2 regions of the Streptococcus sp. 517s genome follow, and region 1 is predicted to be linked to the other one. Evidence: predicted binding sites of a transcription regulator. Region 1 holds the regulator's gene; the other holds the start of a gene.
The links. The regulator Rex, encoded in region 1, represses fermentation and respiration genes when NADH is low (regulators of the CRP and FNR family bind a similar motif). The targets are predictions, from matches to a motif close to TTGTGAANTANTTCACAA.

Region 1 (3,415 bases):
GGATTAAAATCTGCTTTTCTAAAGGAGATTGCAGATCTAGAATACTATCTCAACGAAAGCAACCACCAGCTTCCTTATGTTGTCAATATTGGCTTTCCTGGTCAAAAAAATGATTTGCTCTTACTCCAGTTAGACCTTGAAGGAATTTCAATTTCTACCGGTTCAGCTTGTACTGCTGGTGTCGTGCAAACCAGTCATGTGCTTGAAGCATTTTATGGACCAGATTCACATCGTTTGAAAGAATCTGTCCGTATCAGTCTGTCTCCTCTTAACACTGAGGAAGAACTAAAACAACTCGCACAAACCTTAAAAAATATTATTGGAGATTAATCTAATGGCATTCGAAAAAACCATTAAACTACAAAACTGCCGCTACGACTACACACTTAGCCCATCTGTCAAAAAATTCACACTCAAAGACAATACTTTCTTTGAAACAAAAGTTGGAAACTTCGAACTGACTCGTCTGCTTGAGAAAGTACCTAACAGCGGTGAAGGATTCAAGCTAAAAATCATCATCAACAAAGACCTTACAGGTGCTAAACTCAATATCACTGACAAGTCAGGCCTTCGTTTGGTTAATATCTTTAAATCAGAAGACCATCATATCCACCAAGAGAAATTCTACTTCCTCATGGACAGCCTTGTAGAACGCGGTATCTTCACAAAAGAAGAAAGATAATTGACTATGTATCGTCTCACTTATCAAGATAGTTATCAAGTAGAGCGTACCCTTGAATTTGAGAGTTACGAAGAGCTTATGTTATCTCTATCAGGTTGTGTAACTCTTCCTGATACATTCCTAGTTACCTCATTAACCTTTGATGATAAAGTTATTTATCAAGGATTGGTCGGGGATCTCTACTGTTTTCTATCACAAGCTAATTTTTAAGACTAAAACTAAGATTTTCTTAGTTTTTTCTTGTTTTTGTTGATTTTTTCACAATGTTTCTATAAAATAGAAGAATAGAAAGGTTGTGGTTTTGTGAAAGATAAACAGTCTGCTATTCCAAAAGCAACAGCAAAAAGACTCTCTCTCTACTATCGAATTTTCAAGAGATTTCATGCAGAAAAAATCGAACGTGCCAACTCCAAGCAAATTGCAGAGGCTATCGGTATCGATTCTGCGACTGTTCGTCGTGATTTTTCCTATTTTGGCGAACTAGGAAGACGTGGTTTTGGTTATGATGTTAAAAAACTGATGACTTTTTTTGCTGACCTCCTAAATGACAACTCTATTACCAATGTTATGTTGGTTGGGATTGGAAATATGGGTCATGCCCTTCTCCACTATCGCTTTCATGAGCGTAACAAGATGAAAATTATCATGGCATTTGACCTTGATGACCATCCAGAAGTCGGGACCCAGACACCTGATGGAATCCCAATTTATGGTATCTCTCAGATTAAAGAAAAAATCAAAGAAGCAGATGTTAAAACTGCTATCCTAACTGTTCCAAGTATTAAATCACAAGAAGTCGCCAATCTTTTGGTCGATGCGGGTATAAAAGGTATTCTCAGCTTTTCCCCTGTTCACCTTCATCTTCCAAAAGATGTGGTCGTTCAGTATGTCGATTTGACCAGCGAACTCCAAACCCTCCTCTATTTTATGCGTAAAGAGGATTAGAAAGCGAAAGCATTTATGAAAAAACCAGTTATTGGGATTACAGGAAATGAAAAAGCTCATCCAGATGATGACATCATGATGAGCTGTGCAGCAAAGGGCTTTGTTGAAGGAGTCAAGGACGCTGGCGGAATTCCAATCATCCTACCGATTGGTGATCAAGAAATGGCTACCCATTACATCAGTATCATTGATAAGCTCATCCTAACGGGTGGGCAAAATGTTGATCCAAAATACTATGGTGAGCCTAAAACCATTGACAGCGATGACTACCATCTTCAAAGAGACCAGTTTGAATTAGCCCTTATCAGAGAAGCGATTAAGCAAAAGAAACCAATTTTCTCTGTTTGTCGGGGTACTCAGCTTTTCAATGTCGCCATGGGAGGCACGCTTCACCAAGATATCGAGGATCATTGGCAGGACTGTTCAGCCGAATACACGACCCAACGCCTCGTAACGGAACCTGATACCATTCTCCGAGAAATCTATGGAGAAATCTCTCATATCAACTCCTTCCACCACCAGAGTATTAAAGATCTAGCTCCTAATCTTAAGGTTGTAGCACATGATCCTAAAGATGGAATCATTGAGGCTGTGACAACTACGGACGGCTTTCCTTACCTTGGTGTCCAATGGCATCCAGAATTTCTATTTGAAAATCGCCCCAAAGATAAAACGCTATTTGACTATGTTGTTAACGAACTCTAGATTAGATCAGTCTTTTCACGGTAACTAAAGTAATCCGAGTGCGAGACAATCAGGTGGTCCAAGAAAACGATCCCCATCAGTGCGCAGGCTTCCTTGACTAGCTTAGTGACATGGTCATCATTTCGACTAGGAGATACTGCACCAGATGGATGATTGTGAACGAGAATCACTGAGGTAGCCATATGCTTGAGGGCATAGTGAAGGATTTCCCTCGGTTCAGCAATGCTGCGTGTCGCAGAGCCGATAAAAATAGTTTGCTGATGGATGATTTGATTTTGAGTATTGAGATAGAGCGCCACTAGGTGCTCTTGTTTTTTGTCGCCCAGTTCCTGTTGCATTTTCTTGGCTAGCTTTTGACTACTGAGAATACTTTCCATCTCAAGGGTTTCATGTTTGTGAATCCGATGTCCCAGTTCAATCACCGCTTGTAATTCAATGGCTTTAATACGTCCAATACCAGACAGACTCTGCAATTCCTGCAGGGTCATTTTTTTCAGATCAGTTAGACTAGTCAGACTATTCAAGACTTTCTGAGCAATTTCAAAAACGTTGGCCTGACGCGTTCCAGTTCTGAGCAGAATAGCTAGTAATTCTTGATTGCTCAGAGCCTCTACTCCTTCTTTAACTAGTCTTTCTCTAGGCAAGAGTGAATCTTCTTGGAATGAAATACTGTACATAAAAATCCTCCTCACTTTATTATTCGTGAGAAGGATGGAAAATTAGATTTTTTTCTCAATTGGGGCTACACTAGCTAAGAGTTTTTTCAGACCGACTTCTGGGAAATTTATTTTCAATTCCTGAGTAGCGCCACTACCCGACACTTCAAGGACTGTTCCTTCACCCCACTTTTTGTGAAGTGCAATATCTCCAATAGACCAACTTGTACTAGTCGAATCTTTTTTATTTCCGGCTGCAAACGGTCCAAATGGGAGACCACTTGACTGGATAGAGCTTGGTGCAGCATTGCGTTTTCGTTCTTGAAGGGCCTGAGCTAGGCTCATACCTTGACCAAAGGCCACGCCACCACTGCTATAAGAGGCTTTAAAGCTAGTATTTGCTGGACGGGCCAAACCTTGATACTCA
Region 2 (3,415 bases), 760 kb from region 1:
TGCCATGCCAAATCTAAATGTTTTCCGCCCAGCAGATGCGCGTGAAACTCAAGCAGCTTGGTACCTTGCAGTGACAAGTGAGAAAACACCAACTGCCCTTGTCTTGACACGTCAAAACTTGACTGTCGAAGAGGGAACAGACTTTGACAAGGTTGCAAAAGGTGCCTATGTTGTCTATGAAAATGAAGCAGACTTTGATACGATCTTGATTGCGACAGGTTCAGAGGTTAATCTAACTGTCGCAGCTGCCAAAGAATTAGCTAGTCAAGGCGAAAAAGTCCGCGTAGTCAGCATGCCATCTACAGATGTCTTTGATAAACAAGATGCAGCATACAAAGAAGAAATTCTTCCAAATGCAGTTCGCCGTCGTGTTGCAGTCGAAATGGGTGCAACTCAAAACTGGTACAAATATGTTGGCCTTGATGGTGCAGTTCTCGGTATTGATACATTTGGAGCATCTGCCCCAGCGCCAAAAGTATTGGCAGAGTACGGATTTACGGTAGAAAATCTAGTCAAAGTCGTTCAAAACTTGAAATAATCACAAAAATCTGAGTCCTCACTCTGATTTTTTATAACCATAAAAACAAGGCACAATCTTGTAAAAGTAGCTGAAATTTGATATAGTAGTCCTATGTAAAAGACAAAGGAGAAAACAATGAATCCAAATATTACTTTTTTAATCATGCTTGTAGGTATGATGGCTTTGATGTTCTTTATGCAACGTTCTCAAAAGAAACAAGCTCAAAAGCGTATGGAAAGCTTGAACAAGCTTCAAAAGGGCTATGAAGTTATTACAATTGGCGGCCTTTACGGAACAGTGGATGAAGTAGACACTGAGAAGAGAACAATCGTACTTGATGTAGATGGCGTTTATTTGACTTTTGAATTGGCTGCTATCAAGACCGTTTTACCGCTCAAAGAGGCTGTGACACCAGAAGGAACAGTTGTTGACGAAAGCGGAGCAATCGAAGAATAAAACGGGACCTGTCACTCCCGTTTTTCTATGAAGTAAGAGGAAAAGGGATGAGAAAAATAGTATTTGTGTGCTTAGGAAACATCTGCCGTAGCCCCATGGCAGAGTTTGTAATGAAATCCATGACGAGCGATTACCAGGTTGAGAGTCGTGCGACTTCATCTTGGGAACATGGTAATCCGATTCATAAGGGAACGCAAGGAATTTTCCAGCAATATCAGATTCCGTATGACAAAGACAAAACATCACTCCAGATTCGTAGAGAAGATTTTGAGTCATTTGATTATATTATCGGTATGGATGCTTCAAACGTTTCAGATCTGCGTCAAATGTGTCCTCAGGAATTGCAGTATAAGATCTACTCTTTTGCATATGAAAGTGTTCCAGATCCTTGGTATACAGGAGATTTTGAGGAAACCTATGCTCGCATCACAAGTGGATGTCAAAGCTGGCTAGATCGATTAGAAAATGAGAGTGACAATGGAAAAGCTTAAACAAATCTATGAAAAGTATAGAGTTTACCTAACTCGCCCTAGGCTAGAGTTCATTGCAGTAGTCGTAATTGCACTCTGTGCCCTTTCAGTATTTCTACTAAATACACCTAAAAAGGGTGCCCTGACACTTGATGGCGGTGCCCTTGTTTATGATGGTACCCTGGTACGAGGGAAAATGAAAGGTCAGGGGACCATGACCTTTGAAAATGGGGACCAATATACAGGTGATTTCAATAATGGAGCCTTTAATGGAAAAGGAACTTTCCAATCAAAAGATGGCTGGAAATACGAAGGTGATTTTGTAAATGGTCAGGCTGAAGGTCAAGGGAAGTTGACTACAGAGCAAGAAGTCGTTTATGAAGGGACCTTTAAACAAGGCGTTTTTCAGCAAAAACAGTAGTCTCCAAGTTAGGAGACTATTTTTCAAAACCGGAAAGAAAGCGCTTTCTATATTTGAATTCGATAAATAACTATCAACCAGAGAAAACTTTGTGAAATAAAAAAATATTTTTCATAATTTCACAATCGTCCAGTCAAAACTCTCTTGTGCAGCTATATTGAGAAAAAAATCACAAACTCGGAAAATTTCTTTGTGAAATGTTTATGAAACTGTTTACAAAGTATAAAAAAAGAGTTATAATAAACTTGTGAAAAAATTAACAAAGGATAGTATCCTTAAAGGCTATGGAGGATAATATGGCTGATAAAAAAACAGTAACACCAGAGGAAAAACAACTTGCTGCTGAAAAGCATGTCGACGGTCTCGTGAAAAAAGCCTTGGTTGCGCTTGATGAAATGCGCAAGTTGAATCAAGAGCAAGTTGACTACATCGTAGCAAAAGCGTCTGTTGCAGCACTTGACGCGCATGGTATCCTTGCACAACACGCAGTTGAAGAAACTGGTCGTGGTGTATTTGAAGATAAGGCGACAAAAAATCTATTTGCCTGTGAACACGTAGTGAACAATATGCGTGGAGTTAAAACAGCTGGAGTTATCGAAGATGATCCAATTACAGGTTTGACGAAGATTGCGGAGCCGGTCGGAGTTATTTGTGGTATCACTCCAACAACAAACCCAACTTCAACAGCGATTTTCAAATCATTGATTGCTTTGAAGACACGTAACCCAATTGTTTTCGCCTTCCACCCATCAGCTCAAGAATCTTCTGCTCATGCTGCACAAATCGTTCGTGATGCAGCCATCGCAGCCGGTGCACCTGAAAACTGTGTTCAATGGATTACAGAGCCATCTATGGAAGCAACTGGGGCACTTATGAACCACGAAGGTGTTGCGACTATCCTCGCAACTGGTGGGAATGCTATGGTTAAAGCTGCATACTCATGTGGAAAACCAGCTCTTGGGGTAGGTGCCGGAAACGTTCCTGCCTATGTAGAAAAATCTGCTGACCTTCGTCAAGCTGCTCATGACATCGTTATGTCTAAATCATTTGATAATGGGATGGTCTGTGCATCAGAACAAGCGGTTATCATTGATAAAGAAGTGTATGACGAATTTGTAGAAGAATTCAAATCATACCATACTTACTTTGTCAACAAGAAAGAAAAAGCGCTTTTGGAAGAATTCTGTTTTGGTGCAAAAGCTAACAGCAAGAACTGCGCTGGTGCAAAATTGAACCCAAATATTGTTGGTAAACCAGCAGCATGGATTGCTGAGCAAGCAGGATTCAAAGTACCAGAAGGTACAAATATCTTGGCTGCTGAATGTGCAGAAGTTGGAATTAAAGAACCATTGACTCGTGAAAAATTATCACCTGTTATTGCAGTTTTGAAAGCTGAAGATACTGAAGATGGACTTAAAAAAGCTCGTCAAATGGTTGAATTTAATGGTCTAGGACACTCAGCTGCTATCCATACAAAAGACGAAGCTCTTGCAAAACGTTTCGGTACGGAAATAAAGGCAATGCGTATTATCTGGAACTCTCCATCTA

Region 2: adhE (bifunctional acetaldehyde-CoA/alcohol dehydrogenase) is a predicted target of Rex. The motif match lies at 2,113-2,130, and genes of this name have one in related genera.

The regions. Positions count from the first base shown of each region.
Region 1 is NZ_CM136847.1:882,225-885,639, reverse strand. It holds gene ACVX3R_RS04555 (cysteine desulfurase family protein) at 1-330, shown strand, start outside; gene ACVX3R_RS04550 (DUF1831 domain-containing protein) at 335-682, shown strand; gene ACVX3R_RS04545 (DUF4649 family protein) at 689-892, shown strand; gene ACVX3R_RS04540 (redox-sensing transcriptional repressor Rex) at 986-1,627, shown strand; gene ACVX3R_RS04535 (gamma-glutamyl-gamma-aminobutyrate hydrolase family protein) at 1,643-2,332, shown strand; gene radC (RadC family protein) at 2,329-3,009, opposite strand; gene pcrA (DNA helicase PcrA) at 3,052-3,415, opposite strand, start outside.
Region 2 is NZ_CM136847.1:124,299-127,713, forward strand. It holds gene tkt (transketolase) at 1-538, shown strand, start outside; gene yajC (preprotein translocase subunit YajC) at 656-976, shown strand; gene ACVX3R_RS00680 (low molecular weight protein-tyrosine-phosphatase) at 1,024-1,467, shown strand; gene ACVX3R_RS00685 (hypothetical protein) at 1,454-1,867, shown strand; gene adhE (bifunctional acetaldehyde-CoA/alcohol dehydrogenase) at 2,164-3,415, shown strand, end outside.